Regions from separate parts of the Streptomyces sp. NPDC051172 genome, predicted to be linked through region 1. Evidence: riboswitches for the same ligand, from Rfam matches in the RefSeq annotation. Region 1 holds a riboswitch; each other region holds the start of a gene.
The links. A riboswitch is a leader RNA that binds a small molecule or an ion and turns the genes downstream of it on or off. The one in region 1 is predicted to bind thiamine pyrophosphate.

Region 1 (7,702 bases):
GAGGAACTGCGCCGGCCGGCGCCGTCCACCCCGTCGTCCACCCGTGAATCCGGCTCTGCGGAGCCGGGCGCGGCGGCGGTGGGGCTCGCCACCACCCTCGGCGAGGCCGCCGAGCCGGCCGGCGCGGGCGCCGTCGCCGTCGCCGCCGTCCTCACCCCTGTCCTCGCCGGAACGGCTGCGGTGATCTTCCTGCTCGTCGGGTACATCATCAAGTCACTGGAACCCAAACAGGTGTTCGGCAAAACCATGATCACCGCCGGTTGGGTGTTCGGTGCCATGACCGCGGCCGCGATCCTCGTCGCCGCTGTCGGGCTGCTGCTCACCGCCCTGCGCAACCAGCCCTCGCTCGAGTCCGGACCGTACGGCGAACTGAGCGGGGAAGTGGCCCTGGCCAGGGAAGCCTGGCGCGAAGCACTCCTGGAGCGCGGCATCATGCCGTTCCTCAGGGAGGCACTCGCCGACCCCGGCACCGCCGCGGCGCTGCACACCGCCACACCGCCGACGTCGACCGGCCGCATGCCCCACCTCGGCTACGGCCGGCCGGGCTTCAGCAGCCCGGACGACGGCTCGGCCCCCGGCCCGCGCCCGAGCTTCACCAGCCCGGACTACACCAGCCCGGATTTCGGAGGCCCGGAACACCAGCCGGAGTAACCGTCGGCTTGCGCCCCCCGAACCAGAAAGGCCCGTCGAGGCCCGCAGGGGGAGCGCAAGCCGAACACCGATCGCGAAACGACGGCTCCGCCCTACGGCACCTCAGGCCGAAGAGCGGACCGTCCTCCACGTCGGAGCTGCCACTCTCGACTTCTGAAAGACCCCTTCAGCGATCTCCTCGGGAGACGCCCCTTCAATCACAGCACCGCCGAACCGCTCTGTGATGCCTTGGCCGGCCTTCATCGAGCTGGATCGGTGCCCTCATCGGGCCGGCCGAGCCTCCGGCTCAGGCCAGGTTGTGAGCGCAGGCCTGCCAGCCTGCGGTGATCCTCGGAACCGGACAGGCTATCGTCCAAGGACAAGAGCGACAGGAGCTGCACGGGACGCCCGGCCGAGGCTGCCGCCTCCAGCTTGTGATGGCCGTCGAGCAGGAAATGCGTCACTCCCCAGTGCTCGTATTCGTCGGTCGACTGAAGGCTCACCGCAGGCTGACAGCGATCCAGCGTCGACACCGCGACTGCCGTCGGCACCGCCCTTTGCATCATCCGCGCGGCGTACTCCGCCACCCGTTCCCGGTCGTTCCACAGGGGGAGGAACCATCGGTACGACGAACTCGTAGAGGTGAGCGTCTTCGTCGATCACAGTCTCGAACGTGCGGTGGTACGGCGTGCGGGGATGCTCCGGAAGACCCCAGAACTGGTCGGGTCCCCAGGTGGCGACTTGCTCATTGCTGAAGTAGTCGCCCTCCTGCCCCGGAGTGATCAACCGCGGCTCCACACGGATCAGCGACGGCAGGTAGTTGCCTTCCGGCAGCAGGGATCCGAACGCAAGCAGAATGCCGTCGTCCAGGTCGGAGACCCGACCGGCGAGGCATTCCTGCATGCCCTCCGACGACAGCGTCTGATTGGCGCCCTCCAGCCGCTGGAACAGAAACATCATCGAGGACCAGCAACCTGCGGCCCGGCGCCGACCCCAGTCCCTGGAGCTCGGTCGCGAACCGCAGCCTCGCCTCCGATCCGGGCACTCCGAGCCTGCGCGGCTCGCCCACGACGATGCTCATCATGCCCGTGACCGTATGAGAGCCACCGCCAGGCACCAGACCGCTCCCCACGAAGAGCCGGCCTGTACACCCGGCCGTCGCCGGACCCGGGCCCCACCATGAGCAACGGGCCCGACGACAGGTGGCCGCTCAGTCCGCGATCGGCAGGTACACCCTGTTGCCGCTGGCAGCGAACTCCTTGGACTTCTGCAGCATGCCTTCCGCGACCTCCTCCGGCGACGCCCCCTCGACAGCGCCACCACCGAACCGCTCTGTGATGCTTTGGCTGATCTTCATCGAGCAGAACTTCGGCCCGCACATCGAGCAGAAGTGGGCGGTCTTGGCCGGCTCCGCCGGGAGGGTCTCGTCGTGGAACTCCCGTGCCGTGTCCGGGTCCAGGGCGAGGTTGAACTGGTCCTCCCACCGGAACTCGAAGCGGGCGTCGGACAGCGCGTCGTCCCATTCCTGCGCCCCGGGGTGCCCCTTGGCGAGGTCGGCCGCATGGGCGGCGATCTTGTAGGTGATGACACCGGTCTTGACGTCGTCACGGTTGGGCAGGCCCAGGTGTTCCTTGGGCGTGACATAGCAGAGCATGGCCGTGCCCCACCACGCGATCATCGCGGCACCTATGCCGGAGGTGATGTGGTCGTACGCCGGCGCGACGTCCGTGGTCAGCGGGCCGAGCGTATAGAACGGAGCTTCATCGCAGATCTCCTGCTGAAGGTCGATGTTCTCCTTGATCTTGTGCATCGGGACGTGTCCCGGGCCCTCGATCATGGTCTGTACGTTGAAACGCTTGGCGATCCGGTTGAGTTCCCCGAGCGTGCGCAACTCAGCGAACTGCGCCTCGTCGTTGGCGTCCGCGATCGACCCGGGCCTGAGGCCGTCGCCCAGCGAGTACGTGACGTCGTAGGCGGCGAGGATCTCGCAGAGTTCCTCGAAGTTCTCGTACAGGAACGACTCCTTGTGGTGCGCGAGGCACCACGCGGCCATGATGGAGCCGCCACGCGAGACGATGCCGGTCTTGCGGTTCGCGGTGAGCGGGACGTACGGCAGGCGGACGCCCGCGTGGACCGTCATGTAGTCCACGCCCTGCTCGGCCTGCTCGATGACGGTGTCCTTGTAGATCTCCCAGGTGAGCTCCTCGGCGCGGCCGTCCACCTTCTCCAGGGCCTGATAGAGCGGCACCGTGCCGATGGGGACGGGGGAGTTGCGCAGCACCCACTCACGCGTGGTGTGGATGTTGCGGCCGGTGGAGAGGTCCATGACCGTGTCGGCACCCCAGCGGGACGCCCAGGTCATCTTCTCGACCTCCTCCTCGATGGAGGACGTCACCGCGGAGTTGCCGATGTTGGCGTTGACCTTCACCAGGAACCGCTTGCCGATGATCATCGGCTCGATCTCCGGGTGATTGACGTTGGCCGGCAGTACCGCGCGGCCCGCCTCGATCTCCTGGCGGACCACCTCGGGCGAGACGTTCTCCCGGATGGCCACGTACTCCATCTCCGGCGTGATCTCCCCGCGGCGGGCGTACGCGAGCTGCGTGACCGCCTTGCCGTCGCGACTGCGGCGCGGCTGGCGCGGCCGGCCCGGGAAAACCGCGTCGAGGTTGCGCAGACCACCTCGTGGAGAGGTGTGCTTGATCCCGTCGTCCTCGGGACGGGCGGGACGGCCCGCGTACTCCTCCGTGTCGCCGCGCGCGATGATCCAGTTCTCGCGCAGCGGGGCGAGCCCCCTGCGCACATCGGTGTCGACGAGCGGATCGGTGTACGGGCCCGACGTGTCGTACAGCGTGACCGACTGCCCGTTGGTGAGATGCACCTGACGGACCGGCACCCGCAGATCGGGGCGCGAGCCCTCGACATACGCCTTGTGCCAGCCGATGGACTTCCCGGCCTCCTGGGACTTTTCGCCCTGAATGGGCTGTTCGTCCTGGCTGGAGGCAGGCGTGCGTGCGTCCTTGTTGGTCATGAGACCTACTCCCTACGCCGGCATTACCCGGTAACAGGTTCGGCGGTCGACGCAGCGGTTTCCGTCTGTCGATGTTTCGTGGGGAACATCACTCGACTTCGGTGATGTTCCACGTGAAACATCGCTGGGACGGAGGTCAGCGCCCTCTCAGCCCGGTGCTCCGAGCTCCCGCGTGTGCAAAGGTGCCTCCACGCTAGCGTCAATTCGGGCGCGCTGAACAGAGGGCCCCTGTCGTTCTTGCGATGATCTGGCGGTGACCACGACACATCAGCCCTCCTACCCCCCTCCGGAGCCGCCCCGCGGACATCGCTCCGAAGACGGCAGCCGCCATGGTTCCGGGGCTGGACACCAGCACGGGCCGGGGGCCGGCGCCGGGCACGGTCACGAGGCAGGTGGCGGGCACGGGCCGGGACACGGCCATGGTTCGGGTGGCGGGCACGGTCACTCGCACAGCCACGGTCCCGCGGCTCCGGTCTCCAAGCACCTGCGCAAGGTCATCGCCGCCATCCTCATCCCGTTCACCGCGGCCGTGGCAGTCGGGCTCGTGGTCCTGTGGCCCGGCGGCGCCCCGCCTCACGCACGCACCGGTGTGGGTTTCGACCGGCAGACCCAGCAGGCGACGGTCGCCAAGGTCGTGAGCGTGAGCTGCAAGTCGGTGAACGCCTCGGGTGAGACTGCGACGGGGGACACCTCCACCGCCGAGGGCTCCTCCGCCCAGCAGCAGGCGAAGGGCACCTGCAAGAAGGCGACGATCCGCGTCGACTCCGGAAAGGACAAGGGCCGTACGTTCACCGAGATCGTGCAGCCGGACCAGTCACGGCAGCTGCATGAGGGCGAGAAGGTCGTGGCAGCCTACGAGCCCTCCGCTCCGAAGGACCTTCAGTACTCGGTCGCCGATGTGAACCGCCGCTTCCCCATGGCGCTGCTGGCCGGCATCTTCGCGCTCGCCGTCGTGGTGGTGGGCCGGATGCGCGGCCTGATGGCCCTGATCGCGCTGGCCGTCAGCTTCCTGGTGCTGACCTTCTTCATCCTGCCCGCGATCCTGCAGGGTTCGGATCCACTGCTCGTGGCGGTGATCGGATCGAGCGCCATCATGCTGATCGCGCTCTACATGTGCCATGGTCTGTCGGCCCGTACCTCCGTGGCGGTGCTGGGCACGCTGCTCTCGCTCGTCCTGATCGGCCTGCTCGGCTCCGAGTTCATCGGCTGGGCAGCCCTGACCGGCAACACGGACGACAACACCGGTCTGATCCACGGCCTGTACCCGTCGATCGACATGAGCGGCCTGCTGCTGGCCGGCGTCATCATCGGTTCGCTCGGTGTCCTCGACGACGTGACGGTCACCCAGACGTCGGCGGTCTGGGAGCTGCACGAGGCGAATCCGTCGATGGGCTGGCGGGGGCTGTACCGGGCGGGCATCCGCATCGGCCGCGACCACATCGCATCCGTCGTCAACACTCTCGTCCTCGCCTACGCGGGCGCCGCGCTGCCCCTGCTGCTGCTCTTCTCCATCGCACAGAGCAGTGTGGGGACGGTCGCCAACAGCGAACTGGTGGCGGAGGAGATCGTACGCACGCTGGTGGGCTCGATCGGCCTGGTCGCCTCGGTGCCGGTCACGACGCTGCTCGCGGCACTGGTGGTCGCCGCCGACCGTCCGGGCCGGGAGCAGGCGGCGGGCACGGTGGGCGCAGCACCTGCTGTGGCGCGCACGGGACGGGGCCGACGGCGCAAGCGGTGAGGCGAAGGCGACTCGGGCACGCGTGAACGGACGGTTGGGGCGATACAGACTCCAGGCGCGCGTGCACATGAAGACATGGAGAAGCGTTACTGCGTCCTCCGCATCTCACGCAGAAGCGTTCCGGCCGACCCTCGCCGCCCGTCTCAGCCCGCGCTCTGCTCCTCCGCCAGGATGCGGTCCAGGGCCTCGTCGAGGTGGGCGTCGAAGTCGGCGAGGGAACCCTCCTGGCCGAGTGGCACCAGCTTGTCGGTGCGGTCGAGGAACGCGATGAGCGACGCCGTGGACGCACGGAACAGCGCCTGGTCGCGGCCGACCTGAAGTCGGATCAGGACCTCTGCCAGGGAGTCCGGTTCGGCGGGTGAGACGCGCACATCTCCTTCCCCGCACGGCCGGCACACCCCGTCGATGAGCAGCTCACGACCGAACGCCCAGGTCACCGGCGCATCGCCGGGCAGGTGGAAGGTCAGCCTCACGGCATAGGGATCACAGCTCTCGTAGCGCAGCTCCACCGGGATGCGGAAGGAGAGCTCCTCGGACACGAGAAAGCTCATCATGACCTCTGCCTGTACGGACTCGCGCATCGCCTACCCCGTCATGTGAAGCCGACCGGCTGGGAGTGATCCCCTGACACTGGTGGAATCTTGCTGAACGTACACGGCAGATCACAAGGAGTGAGTTTTCAGATACTGATAGAGATCGCGAGTGACCCCGCCAGCCTTCCGATTTCGCTCTGCAGTTGCCGGGCCGCGGACATCAGCCGGTCGGCCTGATGCGAGGGCAGAGAAATGGCCATCGTCGCGGCCGTCGTGCCCACCGTGATCGGAATCGCGGCGCAGACCGTCCCCAGCGCGTACTCCTGCCGCTCCGTCACCGGCTCCATCCGCCGTGTTCGCTCGAGCCGCCGCAGCAGGGTGTGGTTGTCACGCACGGTGTACGGGGTGATGGACTGCACGGGGTAGCGGTCGAGGTGGTCGCGGCGGGCCGCGTCGTCCAGCTGGGAGAGCAGGCACTGGCCGATCGCATGCGCGTGTGCGGTCTCGCGGAAGTCGGCCCACTCCTCGACGGCCGGATTGCCCGGGGTGTCCGAGACGCACATGACCTCGATCTCGCCGTCCCGGTACACGGCGTAGTACACGGGCACCCCGATCGCGTCCCGCCAGCCGGCGAGTACGTCGACGATCGTGCTGCGACGTTTCTGCTGGGCTCCGCTGCTGCTCAGTCGCACCGCCGCGTCGCCGAGGAAGAACAGGCCTTTGTCCCGGCGCAGATAGCCCTCGTGGACGAGCGTGCGCAACAGGTGGTACGCCGTAGGGAGTGCCAGGCCGGTCTCGCGGGCCAGCTGTTTGGCGGGGGCGCCGTGCTCGTGCCCGGCAACGCATTCCAGCAGGCGCATCGCGCGCTGGACGGATCCGATGAGGGTTGCGGACTGCGGCTGCGCCGGAGCGGTTTCCCGGGACGGCCGCACCGGTGGCGCGGTCAGGCGCGACGATGCGGGTGGCGCTGTCACGCGCTCCTGCGTGGAGGGGCCCGGCTGTTCAGGGGGCCTGATGCGGCGTCCGGGGGTCGGCGTGGGGGGTACGTGGGGGTCTGTGGGTGCGGTGTCAACCGTGGCCAAGGGTCACTCCCGAAGCGCGAGGGGGCTGCCCGTGCCGTGAGGAACACGGGAGGGGGTGTACGCCGCTCGCGGGGTCGCCCCCGCGTCGAATTCCGGACTCTAATGGCCAGGTGGCGCCGTGCTGCGTCCTGTCCGGAAAACTTCCCTCGCGCGAGGGACCCGGTGATTCCTGTTACCGATCACCGGTGTCCCAGGGCCCTCACCAGTCGCTGCGCGACGAGGAGCTCGACGTGAACTTCCGTACGACGTAGATCAGTCCGCCGACCAGTGCCACGAAGACCAGCACCTTGAACAGAAGCCCGATGACGAAGCCGACGACGCTGGCTATCAGCCCGCCGAAGACGACGAGGGCGATGACCGGCACCGCAATCCACTTCACCCACCACGGCAGTCCGCCGAAGATCTCACCCATTGCGCTTCCTTACCTCTCCGCCCGGCTGCTGTGCAGGGGCCCATTGATGTCCTGCACTCGATGCTAGGGCCGGCAGGGGCTCCTGCGGGGGCCTCGCATCCCTTGTCCACCCCTGACTGATCCCCTAGGGAACCCCGAGACGGCAGGTCAGCTTTCCGGCGGAGAGAACACCACGAGCACCCGCAGGTCCTCGCTGATGTGGTGGAACTTGTGGGCGACGCCGGCCGGCACGTACACCACGCTGCCGCGGGCGACCTCGGTGGTCTCCAGACCGAC
Region 2 (7,702 bases), on a different contig from region 1:
ACAGCCCGGCGTGCGGCACCCGGCAGCCCGACGAGGTCGAGCAACTCCCGTACCCGCTCGTCCTGTCGAGGGCGCGTGGCACCGAGCATCCGCAGCCCGAAGGCGACGTTCCCGCCCACGTCCCGCTGCGGGAAGAGCTGATGGTCCTGGAACATCAGGCCCACCTGCCGCTTGTGCGCGGGCACCCCCGACTGGTCCCGCCCGTCGAGCAGCACCCGCCCGATGGACAGAGGCTGGAGCCCGGCAACCGCCCTCAGGAGCGTCGACTTGCCGCTGCCGCTGGGCCCGAGCACGCACACGATCTCGTGTTCGGCGACATCGAGGCCGACGGTGTCGAGCACGGCCCGCCCGCCGAACCGCACGGTCGCGTCCTCAAGGCTCAGCAGCATCTAGAACTCCCCGCTCCGGTCGGTGCGCAGCCGCTCCAGGACCAGCAGCGCCACCGCGCACACCACCATCAGAATCGTCGAAAGGGCCATCGCCTGCCCGTAGTTGAGGTCGCCCGGCCGGCCGAGCAGCCGGGCCACGGCGACCGGCAGCGTCGGGTTGTCCGGCCGCGCGATGAACACGGTCGCCCCGAACTCCCCCAGTGACACCGCGAACGCGAACCCGGCCGCGACCAGCAGCGCCCGCCGCACCATCGGCAGGTCGACCTCCCGCCACACCCGCCACGGCGACGCGCCGAGCACGGCCGCCGCCTCCCTGAGCCGCGCGTCCACGGCCCGCAGCACCGGCAGCATGGTCCGTACGACGAAGGGGGCGCCCACCAGCGCCTGCGCGAGCGGCACCAGAATCCATGAACTGCGCAGATTCAGCGGCGGCTTGTCGAGCGCGATCAGGAAGCCGAAGCCGACGGTCACGGCGGAGACGCCCAGGGGCAGCATCAGCAGTGCGTCGAAGCCACGGACCAGTCGGCCCGCGTCCCGGCGCGCGAGCGCCGCGGCGGCCAGACCGCCGATCGCCACGGCGATGGCGGTCGCGGCGAGGGCGTACTGGAGCGAGTTGCCGACGGCCTGGATCGGCGGCACGAGGAAGGTCCCGCCGTCGTCGTGGGTCAGCGCCCGGTAGTAGCCGAAGCCCGAGGCGCCCAGGGAGCGCTGCACCAGCACGGCCGGCGGCAGCACGAGCAGCACGAGGACGGTGGCGAGGACTCCGGCCAGCAGCGCCCACTGCCCGGCCCCGCGCGGCCGCCGCGCCGTGACGTTCGCGTCCACGAGCCGCAGGGCTGTCTCCCGCCGCCGTACGGTCCAGGCGTGCACGGCGAGGATCGCGCCGACGGCGGCGAACTGGACGATCGTGAGCACGGCGGCGGTGGACAGGTCGAAGATCTCCGAGGTCTGCCGGTAGATCTCCACTTCGAGGGTGGAGAAGGTCGGGCCGCCGAGGATCTGCACCACGCCGAAGGAGGTGAAGGTGAACAGGAAGACCATCAGCGCGGCGGCGGCCACGGCGGGCGCGAGCGCCGGCAGGGTCACCTTCCGCCAGGCCCTGAACGGGGACGCGCCCAGCATCCGCGCCGCCTCCTCCTGCCGTGGGTCGAGCTGCCCCCACAGGCCGCCTACGGTCCGTACGACCACGGCGTAGTTGAAGAAGACATGCGCCAGCAGGATGGCCCAGACGGTGGTGTCCAGCCGTACGCCCCACAGCTCGTCGAGCAGTCCCCCGCGCCCGACCAGCGCCAGGAACGCCGTACCCACCACGACCGTCGGCAGCACGAACGGGACGGTGACGACGGCGCGCAGCACCTGCTTGCCGGGGAAGTCGAGGCGCGCGAAGACATACGCGCCGGGGAGCGCGACCAGCAGCGTGAGCGCGGTGGAGGCGAGCGCCTGCCAGGTGGTGAACCACAGGACGTGCCGGATGTCGGACTGCGTGACGACGTCCGCGATCCGCCCGAACTGCCACGACCCGTCGACCTTGAGCCCGCGCGCCACGATCGCGGCGACGGGCCAGGCGAAGAAGGCGGCGAAGAACGCGACCGGCACGGCCATCAGACCGAGCCGCACCGCGCTCCCCGTCCGCCTTTGGCGGACGGCTACTTCAGTACGAGTGACGTCCACGACTTGACCCACTGGTCACGGTTGGCGGCGATCTTCGTCGGGGCCATGGTCTCGGGGTCCTTGGCCGGCTGCCCGTACTTCACGAACTCCGGCGGCACCTTGGCGCCCTCGATCACCGGGTAGACGAACATGTTGAGCGGCATGTCCTCCTGGAACTCCTTGCCCACCAGGAAGTCGATGAACGCCTTCCCACCCTTGGTGTTCCCGGCGTTGCTGAGCAGCCCGGCGTACTCGATCTGCCGGAAGCAGGTGCCGTACGACGTTCCGATCGGCGCGGTCTTCGGCTTCGGGTCGCCGTAGATGACCTCGGCGGGCGGCGAGGAGGCGTAGGAGACGACGAGCGGCCGGTCCGCCTTGGCCTTCTTGCCGCCCGCGGACCCGGAGAACTCCTCGTTGTAGGCCTGCTCCCAGCCGTCGACGACCTTCACGCCGTTCGCCTTGAGCTTCTTCCAGTAGCCCTGCCAGCCGGTGTCGCCGTACTTGGCGGCCGTGCCGAGCAGGAAGCCGAGGCCGGGCGAGGAGGTGGAGGCGTTCTCGGTGACGAGCAGGTTCTTGTACGCGGGCTTGACGAGATCGTCGAGCGTCTGGGGCGGTGCCAGCTTGTGCTTGCTGAAGTACGCCTTGTCGTAGTTGACGCAGATGTCACCGGAGTCGATCGGTGTGACCCGGTGCCGTGCCTGGTCGACCCGGTACTGCGCCTGGATCCGGTCTGCGCCCTTCGCCTCGTACGACTGGAACAGCCCGTTGTCGAGCGCCCGCGAGAGCAGGGTGTTGTCGACGCCGAAGAAGACGTCGCCCTGCGGGTTGTCCTTGGTGAGGATGGCCTTGTTGACGGCCTGCCCGGCGTCGCCGCTCTTGAGGACCTTGACCTTGTATCCGGACTGCTTCTCGAAGTCCGCGAGAACGTTCTTCGAGACGGCCCACGAGTCGTGGCTGACGAGGGTCACGGTCCTGGAGTCCGCCGAGCCTCCACTGCCGGCCGAGGACCCGCACGCGGACAGCGTGATCAGGCCGAGGCCGACCGCGGCGGCCACGAACGTCTTGGTGTGCACTGAATTCCTCCTGGCTGACCAGGAAGAGACGCGGCCCTGCCCGGAAGCGCCGGAGCATTCCACCGGCTTCCGGGCAGGGCGCAACAGCTCGAGTGAAGACCGAACTTCCTACCCAGAATGACCTGGGCAAGGTTCAGAGGGTCTGCGGCCCGGTTGCCGCACTCTCAGCGCTGTGGCGCTCCCCTGTCGGAATATGAAGATGTACGTACCGGCTCAGGCTACCGCTCGGTGGCCGCGAGCTGACCGCAGGCCCCGTCGATCTCCTGCCCACGGGTGTCCCGGACGGTCACCGGCACACCATGCGCGGCGATGGCCTCGACGAAGGCCTTCTCGTCCTCGGGCCGGGACGCCGTCCACTTCGAGCCGGGGGTCGGGTTCAGCGGGATGAGGTTGACGTGCACGGGCTTGCCGCGGAGCAGCCGTCCGAGCCGGTCACCGCGCCACGCCTGGTCGTTGATGTCCCGGATCAGCGCGTACTCGATCGACAGCCGCCGCCCGCTCTTCTCGACGTACTCGAAGCCGGCGTCGAGGACCTCGCGCACCTTCCACCGGGTGTTGACGGGGACGAGGGTGTCGCGCAGCTCGTCGTCCGGCGCGTGCAGCGAGATGGCGAGCCGGCACTTGAAGCCCTCGTCGGCGAACCGGTGGATGGCCGGGACGAGGCCGACGGTCGAGACGGTGATGCCGCGCTGGGAGAGCCCGAGCCCGTCGGGAGCGGGGTCGGTGAGGGCCCGTACGGCCCCGACGACCCGCTTGTAGTTGGCGAGCGGCTCACCCATCCCCATGAAGACGATGTTGGACAGCCGCGCGGGCCCTCCAGGCACCTCTCCGTCCCTGAGAGCCCGCATCCCGTCGACGATCTGGTGCACGATCTCGGCGGTGGACAGATTCCGGTCGAGCCCGGCCTGCCCGGTGGCACAGAACGGGCAGTTCATCCCGCAGCCGGCCTGTGAGCTGATGCACATGGTCACCCGGTCCGGGTAGCGCATCAGCACCGACTCGACGAGCGTCCCGTCGAACAGCCGCCACAAGGTCTTGCGCGTCGTCCCCTGGTCGGTCGACAGATGCCGTACGACCGTCATCAGCTCGGGAAGCAGCGCCTCCTGCAGCTTGCCGCGCGAACCGGCCGGGATGTCGGTCCACTCCGCCGGGTCGTGCGCATACCGCGCGAAGTAGTGCTGCGACAGCTGCTTGGCACGAAACGGCTTCTCGCCGATCTCGGCCACCGCTTCCTTGCGCTCGGCGGGCGTGAGATCGGCAAGATGCCGCGGCGGCTTCTTGGCTCCACGGGGGGCGACGAAAGTGAGTTCTCCGGGCTTAGGCATGGCTGTACCAGTGTCGCAGATCCAATGGTGTGGCCCGCTCCACCAAGAATGCGGGTGAAAGTGAAGCCTCCGGGAGACCGGCGACAGCAACAAGGCCTGCCTAGGTGGTGGTGTGCTCCAGCTTGTCCTTGAGCAACTGCTCGTTGCGCGGCATCTCCTTGCGGACCTGCTGGCGGACGACCAGCGGGAGCAGGATCCTGCCGAGGCCGCGTCCCTCGAAGTCCAGGTCCATGGTCACGTGAGTACGGCGGCCGTCGTCGAGGGGCGTGATCTCGCCGTGGAAGTTGCCCCTGACAGGGCCGTCGATCCCGCGTACGGTCCAGGAGCGCTGCGGTTCGTACTGGGTGCACTCCATGGTCATCGGAATGTCGCGGGCGCCTACGTGCCGGGTGACCCGGACCCGGGATCCGAGTCCGAAGGGGTGGTCGTCGAGCTGTTCGGCGGCGACCGCGCTGAGCTGCCACTCCGGCATGTGGGAGGGGTCGATGATGTACGCCCAGGCGTCCTCAGGACGGCAGTCCACGTCGAACTCCTCATGGATGGTGGACATGGCGCCTCCGCTTCGGGTTCGGGAGATCCCCTTTGAGGGCTTACATCGGAATCGTCCCACTCGGCCGACCGGTGCGCCATCGTCCGGAAAGCCCTCCCGAAGCCTGGAGCCCCCGCCCTCGGAAGGGCAGGGGCTCCACGCGTCACGGGCCGGTCAGCCGGACCCCACGAACAGCACCATCAGCAGCCACACCACCGGCGCAGTCGGCAGCAGCGAGTCCAGCCGGTCCATGATGCCGCCGTGCCCCGGCAGCAGCGTGCCCATGTCCTTGATGCCCAGGTCCCGTTTGATCATCGACTCACCGAGGTCGCCCAGAGTGGCGCTGGCCGCGACCGCGACGCCGAGGATCAGGCCCTGCCACCAGGCGCCGTCGTCGATCAGGAACTGCATGCACAGCGCGCCCGCCACCATCGCGAACGTGACCGCGCCGAGCAGGCCCTCGCGGGTCTTGCCGGGGCTGATGCGCGGGGCGAGCTTGTGGCTCCCGAAACGCCAGCCGACGGCGTACGCGCCCGTGTCGCTGACCACCGTCAGCAGCAGGAAGGTCAGCACACGCCACGGGCCGTCCTCGGCCGTCAGCATCAGCGCCACGAACGTCGCCAGGAAGGGAACGTAGAAGGCCGCGAAGACACCCGCCGTGACGTCCTTGAGGTAGCCCTCCGGCGGTTCCGTCATGCGCCATACGAGGACGGCGAGCGCCGTGAGTGCCATGGCGACCCACGCGCCCTCGGCGCCCCGCACGTAACCCGCGACGACCATCGCTCCGCCGCCGAGTGCCAGCGGGACCAGGGGCGCCTTGATGCCCTTGCGCTCCTGGAGACGGCTGGTCAGCTCCCACAGACCGACCACGACGGCGACCGCGACCACACCGACGAACACGGCCTTGACGATGAACAACGACGCGACGATCACCACACCGAGCGCGACACCGACCCCTATGGCCGCGCCCAGGTCACGGCCCGCGCTCTTCTTCTGCGGGCGGGGCGCCGGCTGCGGGGCGTCGGGCATGGGCTCCGGATTCTGCTGCGCCGCCGGGTAGGGCGGCGACTGAGGGGGTTCGTCGCGGAACAAGGGGCCGCTCAGCCGAGCGGCCCCCCGGTCGTCATCCTGGTCACCGCCGTACGCGGGTACCTCGGGCACGATGGGCATGGGGCGAGTCTGCTGCGCCTTGGGCGCATCGTACGCGGGACCCGCAGGGGCAGCCCCCTGGACAGGTCCCTGGTCGGACGGCCCCCAGTACCCCGCCTGCGACCCGGTGTGGGGCGGCGTTCCCCAGGAAGAGTCGTTCATCAGACCTCGAGCAGCTCCGCTTCCTTGTGCTTCAAAAGCTCGTCCACCTGGGCCACGTACTTGTGGGTGGCGTCGTCGAGTTCCTTCTCCGCACGGCGGCCCTCGTCCTCGCCGACCTCGCCGTCCTTGATCAGCTTGTCGATGGCGTCCTTGGCCTTGCGGCGCACGGAGCGGATGGACACGCGCGCGTCCTCGGCCTTGCCCTTGGCGACCTTGATGTAGTCGCGACGGCGCTCCTCGGTGAGCTCCGGGAACACCACCCGGATGATGTTGCCGTCGTTGCTCGGGTTGACGCCCAGGTCGGAGTCGCGAATGGCCTGCTCGATGTTGCGCAGCGCCGTCTTGTCGAACGGGGTCACTACCGCCATGCGCGGCTCCGGCACGGAGAACGAAGCCAGCTGGTTGATCGGCGTCGGCGCGCCGTAGTAGTCGGCCACGATCTTGTTGAACATCGCCGGGTGCGCACGACCGGTGCGGATCGCGGCGAAGTCCTCCTTGGCGACCACGACGGCCTTCTCCATCTTCTCCTCGGCCTCGAGGAGGGTCTCTTCGATCACCACTTGCTCCTGCGTGTCTTGAGTAGGCCCGGCTGCTGTTCCATATGCGTGGGGCGGCGGCCGGCTGCGTCGCGTCTTCTTCCTGCACGGTTCCCGACCGGCAGGACATTGTCCATCCCCCGGTCAGGGTCCATGGGTGTTGCTGGTCAGTCCCGGCTGCCGTGGTCACCCACAAGCGTGCCGATCTTCTCACCCTTGACGGCGCGGGCGATATTGCCCTCCGCGAGGAGCTCGAAGACGAGGATCGGGAGCTTGTTGTCGCGGCACAGCGTGATCGCGGTGGCGTCGGCGACCTTGAGGTCGCGGGTGATCACCTCGCCGTAGCCGAGGGAGTCGAACTTGACGGCGTCCGGGTTGCGCTTGGGGTCGGAGTCGTAGACCCCGTCCACGCCGTTCTTGCCCATCAGCAGCGCCTCGGCGTCGATCTCCAGGGCGCGCTGGGCGGCGGTGGTGTCGGTGGAGAAATACGGCATGCCCATACCGGCGCCGAAGATGACGACCCGGCCCTTCTCCAGGTGGCGCACCGCGCGCAGCGGGATGTACGGCTCGGCGACCTGGCCCATGGTGATGGCGGTCTGCACCCGGCTGTCGATGCCCTCCTTCTCCAGGAAGTCCTGGAGGGCGAGGCAGTTCATCACGGTGCCGAGCATGCCCATGTAGTCGGAGCGGGCCCGGTCCATGCCGCGCTGCTGGAGCTCGGCGCCGCGGAAGAAGTTGCCGCCGCCGATGACGACCGCGACCTGCGCCCCGTCCCTTACGACGGCCGCGATCTCGCGGGCGATCTTGTGCACCACGTCGGGGTCCACTCCCAGGCCCCCGCCACCGGAGAAGGCCTCACCGGACAGCTTCAGCAGAAACCGGCCGCGTA
Region 3 (7,702 bases), on a different contig from region 1:
GGGGCTCTCAGTGAGCGCCCCGGCCTGCAGGGTCCTCAGAGGCGGTACCGGGCCGCCAGAAACGGTACTGCGCGTTCAGAAGCGGTACTGCTCGTCGTATCCGTTCCCCTGAGCATGGCCTTGCCCCTGCCCCTGCCCGTTGTCCTGGTAGGGGTGGTGCTGCTCCTGCGGGAGCTCGCCGCCGTAGGCCTCGTCGGTGCGCTGCTGCGGGACCCACACCCCGCCGGACGGGGTCTGGCCGTCGTAGTAGGTTCCGGTGGCGTACTGGTCCTGGCCGTAGCCCTGCTGGGCGTACTGACCGTAGGCGTCGTAGCCGCCGCCGTAGGTCTGGGTGCCGATGTACGGGTCGGAGTATGCGGCGTACTGCTGCTGGCCGATGGTGTCGTAGCCGTACTGCTGCTGGTTGTAGCCGGAGTAGTCGTACCCGTAGGACTGGTCGGCGCCCTGGGCGGCCGTCGCGTACTGGTCCTGGGACTGCCCCGCGTTCGCGTAGGACGCGTCGGCGGCGGCGTACGCGGAGCCGCTGTATATGCCGTAGGAACCGGTGTCCTCGGGCAGGGGCTGCGGCTCGTAGACCGCGGTGGTGTCGGCGGCGGGCTGGGAGGAGCGGGCGGGCGTGAAGACGTCGTCGCGGTCGTAGTCGTCCTCATTGCCGTAGGACACGTTGTCGCGGTGGTAGTCGCCCTGGTCGTCGTGGCCGTCGTCGCCCGGCTCGAGGTCGGAGACCTCCAGGGTCGGGTCCTGGTGGTCGGGTTCGCCGCGGTCGCGCTTGCCGACGCCCGCGATGCCCGTCCGGCTGACCGCCCAGCCCGACGCGAAGCCGCGGCGGAAGGACAGCGTGACGTAGGTCTGACCGACCGCGAACGCGGCAGCGCCGAGACCGATGACGATCACCGAGGGGATCAGCACCCCGAGCACGACGCCGAGGAACCCCGCGAAGGCGAGCAGCCGCCAGCGCAGCCGCGCCTTGTACTGCAGCAGCACCTCGCCCAGCAGCCACAGCGCGACGATGCCGAACGCGATGTAGAGGACCGTCCAGCCCATGTACGCCCCTCTCCGAGTCGCCGCTACGCAGTGTGTCGTATACCCGTGCGGCCGGTCTAGGCCTGCGGGGGGTGGTGCAGGCCCAGGTTTTCGTAGATTTCCAGCGTCGCCGTGGAGTTGTTGAGCGTGATGAAGTGCAATCCGGGCACTCCCTCGGCCAGCAGCCGCGCGCAGAACTCCGTGGCGAATTCGATGCCAATGGAGCGTACAGCGGTCGGATCGTCTTTTGCTGTGAGGATCCGCTCTTTCAGGGCGGCCGGGATGGCGGCGTTGCTGAGTTGCGGCAGCCGCTCCAACATCTTCACGCTGGTCACCGGCATGACCTCGGGGATGACGGGGGTCTCGCAGCCGGCCGCGGCGACCCGGTCACGCAGCCGCAGATAGGACTCCGGCCGGAAGAACATCTGTGTGATGGCGTAGTCGGCGCCGGCCCGGCACTTGTCGACGAAGTGGGCCACGTCCGTGTCCCAGTCCTCGGAGCGCGGGTGCATCTCCGGGAAGGCCGCGACGCCGACGCAGAAGTCGCCCGACTCCTTGATGAGCTGGACGAGCTCGGCGGCATAGGTCAGTCCCGTCGGGTGCGGCACCCAGTCACCCATGGGGTCGCCGGGCGGGTCGCCGCGCACGGCGAGCATGTTGCGGATCCCGGCGTCGGCGTACTGGCCGATGATGTTGCGCAGCTCGGCGATGGAGTGGTTGACCGCGGTGAGGTGGGCGACCGGGGTGAGCGTGGTGTCGGCGGCGATCTGCTCGGTCGCCTTCACCGTGCCCGCACGGGTGGAGCCGCCCGCCCCGTACGTCACGGAGACGAAGCTGGGAGCCACGGCCTCGACCCTGCGCAGCGCGTTCCAGAGGTTGCGTTCGCCCTTCTCCGTCTTCGGAGCCCAGAACTCGAACGAGAACGTCGTCTTGCCGGTCGCGAGCATGTCACGCACCGTGCGCGCGTGGTCAGTCCTGGTGGATGCGGTTCCGAGGGCCATACCCGCAGGTTAGTCAGGGGGCGGCGACTCCCCCAACCGGATGCGGGATATTTGCCTGATTTGTCTATTTGTTGTCCACCTATCGGACAACCCGGCGGACATTCTTCGGACAAGCCGTCAGGCATTCCGTCCGACAAGCTGCCGCACGTTCTGTCGGACAACCTGCCTGATTTCCATCGGACAATCCTTCTGACGCCCATCGGACAATCCGCTGGATGTCGAACTCCGACCGGGCCTGCGTCACACGCTTCGCAGCCGCTTGGCGAACTCCTGCGCCGCCACGCCCGGATCGTCGGCCTCCGTGATCGCGCGGACGACCACGACACGGTGTGCGCCGGCCTCGAGTACCTCGTCGAGGTTGCCCAGGTCGATGCCGCCGATGGCGAACCAGGGGCGCTCGGTGCCGAGGGAGGCGGTGTGGCGGACCAGGTCGAGACCGGGGGCGTGGCGGCCGGGCTTGGTGGGGGTCGGCCAGCAGGGGCCGGTGCAGAAGTAGTCGACGCCCTCCTGGACGGCGGCCGCCGCGGCTTCGGACTCGGCATGGGTGGAGCGGCCGATGAGGACGTCCTCGCCGAGGATCGCGCGGGCCGCGGGGACCGGGAGGTCGCCCTGGCCGAGGTGGAGCACGTCGGCACCGGCGGCGTGCGCCACGTCCGCGCGGTCGTTGACGGCGAGGAGCTTGCCGTGACGGGCGCAGGCGTCGGCGAAGACCTTCAGGTGCTCCAGCTCCTCGGCGGCCTCCATGCCCTTGTCGCGCAACTGCACGATGTCGACCCCGCCCGCCAGGACGGCGTCCAGGAACTCCGGCAGGTCACCCTGGCGCCTGCGGGCGTCCGTGCACAGGTAGACGCGGGCGTCGGCGAGCTCGGCGCGTGCGGCAGCGGCGGTGTCGGGCATACGAGGGTCCCCCGTGGGTGTCGTTCCTGGTCGGCGGCGTACGGGCTGCGGCCGGCCGTGGCCGTCGGTTTCTGCGGGCCGCAGTGAACCACGGCCGCGGCCCTGCCTGCGCGGACCTCGGCCCGTACGCCGGACGGTGTTCGGTTCAGCCTGTTCGGATCAGACGGCGAGCGCCTGGGCCCGGCGCTTCACCTCCGTACCGCGATTCTCGCTCAGTGCCTGCGCGGGGGTGCCGGGCAGGCTGTCGTCGGGGGTGAAGAGCCACTCGATCATCTCTTCGTCGGTGAAGCCGTCGTCCCTCAGGAGCGTCAGGGTGCCGGTCAGGCCCTTGACGACCTTCTGCTCGGCCTCGTCGATGAATGCGGCGGGCACGTGCAGCGCTCGGTTCTCACCTCGGCGTACGGCGATGAGCTGGCCCTCCTTGACCAGCTGCCGCACACGCGTCACCTCGACATCGAGCATCTCTGCGATGTCGGGGAGGGTGAGCCAGGCGGGGACGAGAGCATCGATCTTTGCGTCAATCTCGGTCACGGACTCAAGCCTGCCATCCCGCACTGACAGTCGGAAGCCAGAACCGTCCGACCTGGGGGTTTCGCCGTCCCGTCGGGGCCGCCGTCCGGGTACTACGCCGTGGCCGTCTTCATGGGCCGCGCCGGGTCCACCAGCAGCTCCGGGTCCATCGCGGCGCCCGCCTCGATCAGCCGTCTGCCCTGCGCCAGGTCCCTCGGCCTGCCGACCGCCAGCAGGGCGACCAGGCGGCTCTCGCGCAGCCAGCAGACGGACCAGGCGGGGCCCGAGGGGTCGCCGCGCCACAGGGTCGTGTCGGCGGCGGTGTGATGGCCGGCGTACTGGACGAAGCGGCCGAACTGCTCGGACCAGAAGTACGGGACCGGGTCGTAGACCGCGGGGGGCTCTCCGGTGGCCTCGCCGATGATGTTCGCGGCCACCGTGCGCGGGCCCTGCAGGGCGTTGTCCCAGTGGTGGACCAGCAGACGCTCGTCGTACCGTCCCGAAGAGAAGGAGGCGCAGTCGCCGACCGCGAAGATGTCCGGTGCCGAGGTGCGCAGGTGGGCGTCGGCGACGACTTCGCGGTGCGCGCCGAGCTCGATGCCCGCGCCGGTCAGCCAGGCCGTGGCGGGGCGCGCGCCGATGCCGACCACCACGGCGCCCGCGGGCAGCCGGGAGCCGTCGTCGAGGACGACCGCGCCGGGCTCGATGTACGCCACGCGCGCGTGCGTGCGCAGTTCGGCGCCCGCGTCGGCGTACCAGGCGGCCATCGGTGCGGCCACCTCGGCGGGCAGCGCCCCGGCGAGCGGCCGGTCGGCGGCCTCGACGACGGTGACCGCGCAGCCCGCCTCGCGCGCGGCGGTGGCGAACTCCGCGCCGATCCAGCCCGCGCCGACGACCACGATGTCGTGTTGCCTGGCGAGCACGGGCCGCAGCCGCTCGGCGTCGTCCAGGGTGCGCAGCAGATGCACCCCGGGCACGCCCTCGGTGCCCGGCAGCGTGACCGGTTCCGCGCCGGTCGCAAGGACCAGGACGTCGTACCGCACCGGCCCGGCCTCGGTGTCCAGCTCGTGCTCGCCGGGGCGCACGCCGAGCACCTCGCACCCCAGCCGCAGTTCGATGCCGAGCGCCTCGAAGTCGACGTCGAAGGCGGAGCCCTCGGACTTGCCGAGCAGGACGGCCTTGGACAGCGGCGGCCGGTCGTAGGGCTGATGGGGTTCGGCGCCGATCACCGTCACGGTGCCGGTGAAGCCCTGTTCGCGCAGGGCGACCGCGGTCTGGACACCGGCCATGCCCGCGCCGACGACGGCCACGCGCCGCCCCGGTGACGTGCTCTCTTCCCGCGTCTGCTCGCTCACCTGATCACCATAGACAACTGACTATTTGTCAGTCAGGAGTCGTGCTCAGTGACCTGCTCCACAACACTGGTCCCGCTGCCCGACTGCGACTCCCAGTCCCAGGTCTCCTCCAGTCGCATACGCCCGTCCGGCAGCTCCACGACAGCCGAGACGCAGTGCCCCGAGGACGTCGTCCCGTCGTGCTTGAGCTGTACGTACCGGAAGTCCAGACGGTCACCTGACCGAGTACCCACGAGATGCCCGCGCACGACGTCGCCGCCCGCGTACTCGGCCCAGATCTCGCCGCCCTGCTCGTGGTACGTGAACCGGGTCCGGGTACCCACCTGACCTGGGGCCTGGTCGGCGACGGGGGCGAGGACGAGGCCGTCCAGCGAGCGGGGCATGACGGAAGGCTCCCTTACAGAGGCACGGCGGGTCGGGCTAGGGTGGCCAACGTACAAGCACTCGCGGGAGCCCGGACGCACCGGGCTGAGAGGGAGGCTGGCGGCCTCCGACCGTACGAACCTGATCCGGGTCATGCCGGCGAAGGGAGGGGCTGGACGCCCATGTCGTCACGTACGTCAGACGTCCTCGTCATCGGGGGCGGGATCATCGGCCTGGTCACGGCCTGGCGGGCCGCGCAGCGCGGCTTCGCCACGGCCGTCGTGGACCCCGAACCGGGCGGCGGGGCCGCTCAGGTGGCCGCCGGGATGCTGGCCGCGGTCACGGAACTGCACTACGGCGAGCAGACCCTGCTCGGCCTCAACCTGGAGTCCGCCCGCCGCTACCCGGGCTTCGCGGCCGAGCTCACCGACCTCACCGGCCAGGACCTCGGCTACCGCCGGTGCGGCACGCTCGCCGTCGCCCTGGACGCCGACGACCGCGCCCATCTGCGCGAACTGCACGCCCTGCAGCGGGAGTCGGGCCTTGAGTCGGAGTGGCTGTCGGGGCGCGAATGCCGGCGCCTGGAGCCGATGCTCGCACCGGGCGTGCGCGGCGGCCTGCGGGTGGACGGCGACCACCAGATCGACCCGCGGCGGCTGGCACGCGCGCTGGTGGCCGCGTGCGAGCGGGCCGGAGTCGTGTTCCACCGGGCGTGGGCCGAGCGGTTCCACGTCGTACGGGACCGGGCCTGCGGCGTCACCACGACCGACGGCGCCGAGTTGGGCGCGGGCCAGGTGGTGCTGGCCGCCGGCAGCCTCAGCGGACGGCTGCCGGGCGTCCCGGACGACGTGCTGCCGCCCGTACGCCCCGTGAAGGGGCAGGTGCTGCGGCTGACCGTGCCGAAGCGGTACGCGCCGTTCCTGAGCCGCACGGTACGCGCCGTCGTCCGCGGCAGCCATGTCTACCTGGTGCCGCGCGAGAACGGCGAGCTGGTCGTCGGAGCGACCAGCGAGGAGCTGGGCTGGGACACGACGGTCACCGCGGGCGGCGTGTACGAGCTGCTGCGCGACGCGCACGAGCTGGTCCCCGGGATCACCGAGCTGCCGCTGACGGAGACGCGGGCCGGACTGCGCCCCGGCTCCCCGGACAACGCGCCTCTGCTCGGCCCGACCGAACTGCCCGGTCTGCTGCTGGCCACCGGCCACTACCGCAACGGCGTGCTGCTCACCCCGGTCACCGGCGACGCCATGGCGCACGCCCTGACCACGGGTGAACTCCCGGACGAGGCACGCCCGTTCACTCCCAAGCGTTTCGCGCTCCTGGAGCAGCCCGCATGAACATCTCCGTCAACGGAGAGCCCAGGGAATTCGCCTCCGGCACGGCTCTCGACACCGTCGTACGCGCGCTGACCCCGGCTCCCTCCGGAGTGGCCGCCGCCCTGAACGAAACCGTCGTCCCGCGCGCGCAGTGGCCGTCGACGTCCCTCTGCGAGGGGGACCGCGTCGAGGTCCTCACCGCCGTCCAAGGAGGCTGACCATGGCCGACGACCCCTTTGTCATCGGCGGTACGTCCTTCACGTCCCGTCTGATCATGGGCACCGGCGGTGCCCCCAGCCTCGACGTCCTCGAGCGGGCGCTGGTGGCGTCCGGCACGGAGCTGACGACGGTCGCGATGCGGCGCGTGGACCCCTCGGTGCACGGCTCGGTGCTGTCCGTCCTGGAGAAGCTCGGCATCCGGGTGCTGCCGAACACGGCGGGCTGCTTCACCGCCGGGGAGGCCGTGCTGACCGCCCGCCTCGCGCGTGAGGCGCTCGGCACCGAACTGATCAAGCTTGAGGTGATCGCCGACGAGCGCACCCTGCTGCCGGACCCGATCGAGCTGCTGGACGCGGCGGAGACCCTGGTCGACGACGGATTCACGGTGCTGCCGTACACCAACGACGACCCGGTTCTCGCGCGCAGGCTGGAGGACGTCGGCTGCGCGGCGATCATGCCGCTCGGCTCGCCCATCGGTTCCGGGCTCGGCATCCGCAACCCGCACAACTTCCAGCTGATCACCGAGCACGCGCGCGTGCCTGTGATTCTGGACGCGGGCGCCGGTACGGCCTCGGACGCGGCGCTCGCGATGGAGCTGGGGTGTGCGGGTGTGATGCTTGCCTCAGCGGTGACGCGGGCGCAGGAGCCGCAGCTGATGGCCGAGGCCATGAAGCACGCCGTGGAGGCGGGCAGGCTCGCGTACCGGGCGGGCCGCATCCCGCGCCGCCATTTCGCGGAGGCGTCCTCGCCGCACGAGGGGCGCGCGCACCTGGATCCCGAACGCCCCGCGTTCTGAACTCGCGTTCGACAAGATCCGGAAGTCGGTGCGACGTCCGTCACAGCTCGGCTGCAGTCCCGCCCCGATCTCACCCGAACCGGGAGCCCTGTCAGTCACGGCTCGTACACTCACCTGCGTGGATACGACCCTTCAGGACCCTCTGGTCGGGCAGGTGCTCGACGGGCGCTATCGCGTGGACGCGCGGATCGCGGTCGGCGGGATGGCCACGGTCTACCGGGC

Region 2: another riboswitch for thiamine pyrophosphate. It lies ahead of AB0N07_RS04505 (thiamine ABC transporter substrate-binding protein); the one in region 1 lies ahead of thiC (phosphomethylpyrimidine synthase ThiC).
Region 3: another riboswitch for thiamine pyrophosphate. It lies ahead of thiO (glycine oxidase ThiO); the one in region 1 lies ahead of thiC (phosphomethylpyrimidine synthase ThiC).

Annotation. Positions count from the first base shown of each region.
Region 1 covers NZ_JBFBBE010000015.1:80,844-88,545, reverse strand. The annotation lists gene AB0N07_RS12025 (hypothetical protein) at 1-651, shown strand, start outside; gene AB0N07_RS12020 (hypothetical protein) at 891-1,217, opposite strand; gene thiC (phosphomethylpyrimidine synthase ThiC) at 1,841-3,661, opposite strand; TPP riboswitch at 3,654-3,843, opposite strand; gene AB0N07_RS12010 (YibE/F family protein) at 3,915-5,399, shown strand; gene AB0N07_RS12005 (SsgA family sporulation/cell division regulator) at 5,543-5,980, opposite strand; gene AB0N07_RS12000 (IclR family transcriptional regulator C-terminal domain-containing protein) at 6,079-6,864, opposite strand; gene AB0N07_RS11995 (DUF5326 family protein) at 7,214-7,426, opposite strand; gene AB0N07_RS11990 (cupin domain-containing protein) at 7,574-7,702, opposite strand, start outside.
Region 2 covers NZ_JBFBBE010000005.1:91,237-98,938, reverse strand. The annotation lists gene AB0N07_RS04515 (ABC transporter ATP-binding protein) at 1-389, opposite strand, end outside; gene AB0N07_RS04510 (iron ABC transporter permease) at 390-1,991, opposite strand; gene AB0N07_RS04505 (thiamine ABC transporter substrate-binding protein) at 2,036-3,112, opposite strand; TPP riboswitch at 3,200-3,307, opposite strand; gene rlmN (23S rRNA (adenine(2503)-C(2))-methyltransferase RlmN) at 3,331-4,437, opposite strand; gene AB0N07_RS04495 (SRPBCC family protein) at 4,538-4,987, opposite strand; gene AB0N07_RS04490 (phosphatidate cytidylyltransferase) at 5,141-6,277, opposite strand; gene frr (ribosome recycling factor) at 6,277-6,834, opposite strand; gene pyrH (UMP kinase) at 6,981-7,702, opposite strand, start outside.
Region 3 covers NZ_JBFBBE010000039.1:44,349-52,050, reverse strand. The annotation lists gene AB0N07_RS23750 (NAD(P)/FAD-dependent oxidoreductase) at 1-14, shown strand, start outside; gene AB0N07_RS23745 (hypothetical protein) at 76-1,044, opposite strand; gene metF (methylenetetrahydrofolate reductase [NAD(P)H]) at 1,101-2,024, opposite strand; gene thiE (thiamine phosphate synthase) at 2,265-2,921, opposite strand; gene AB0N07_RS23730 (Rv2175c family DNA-binding protein) at 3,081-3,452, opposite strand; gene AB0N07_RS23725 (FAD-dependent oxidoreductase) at 3,545-4,786, opposite strand; gene AB0N07_RS23720 (hypothetical protein) at 4,819-5,169, opposite strand; TPP riboswitch at 5,223-5,334, shown strand; gene thiO (glycine oxidase ThiO) at 5,332-6,486, shown strand; gene thiS (sulfur carrier protein ThiS) at 6,483-6,683, shown strand; gene AB0N07_RS23705 (thiazole synthase) at 6,686-7,480, shown strand; gene pknB (Stk1 family PASTA domain-containing Ser/Thr kinase) at 7,599-7,702, shown strand, end outside.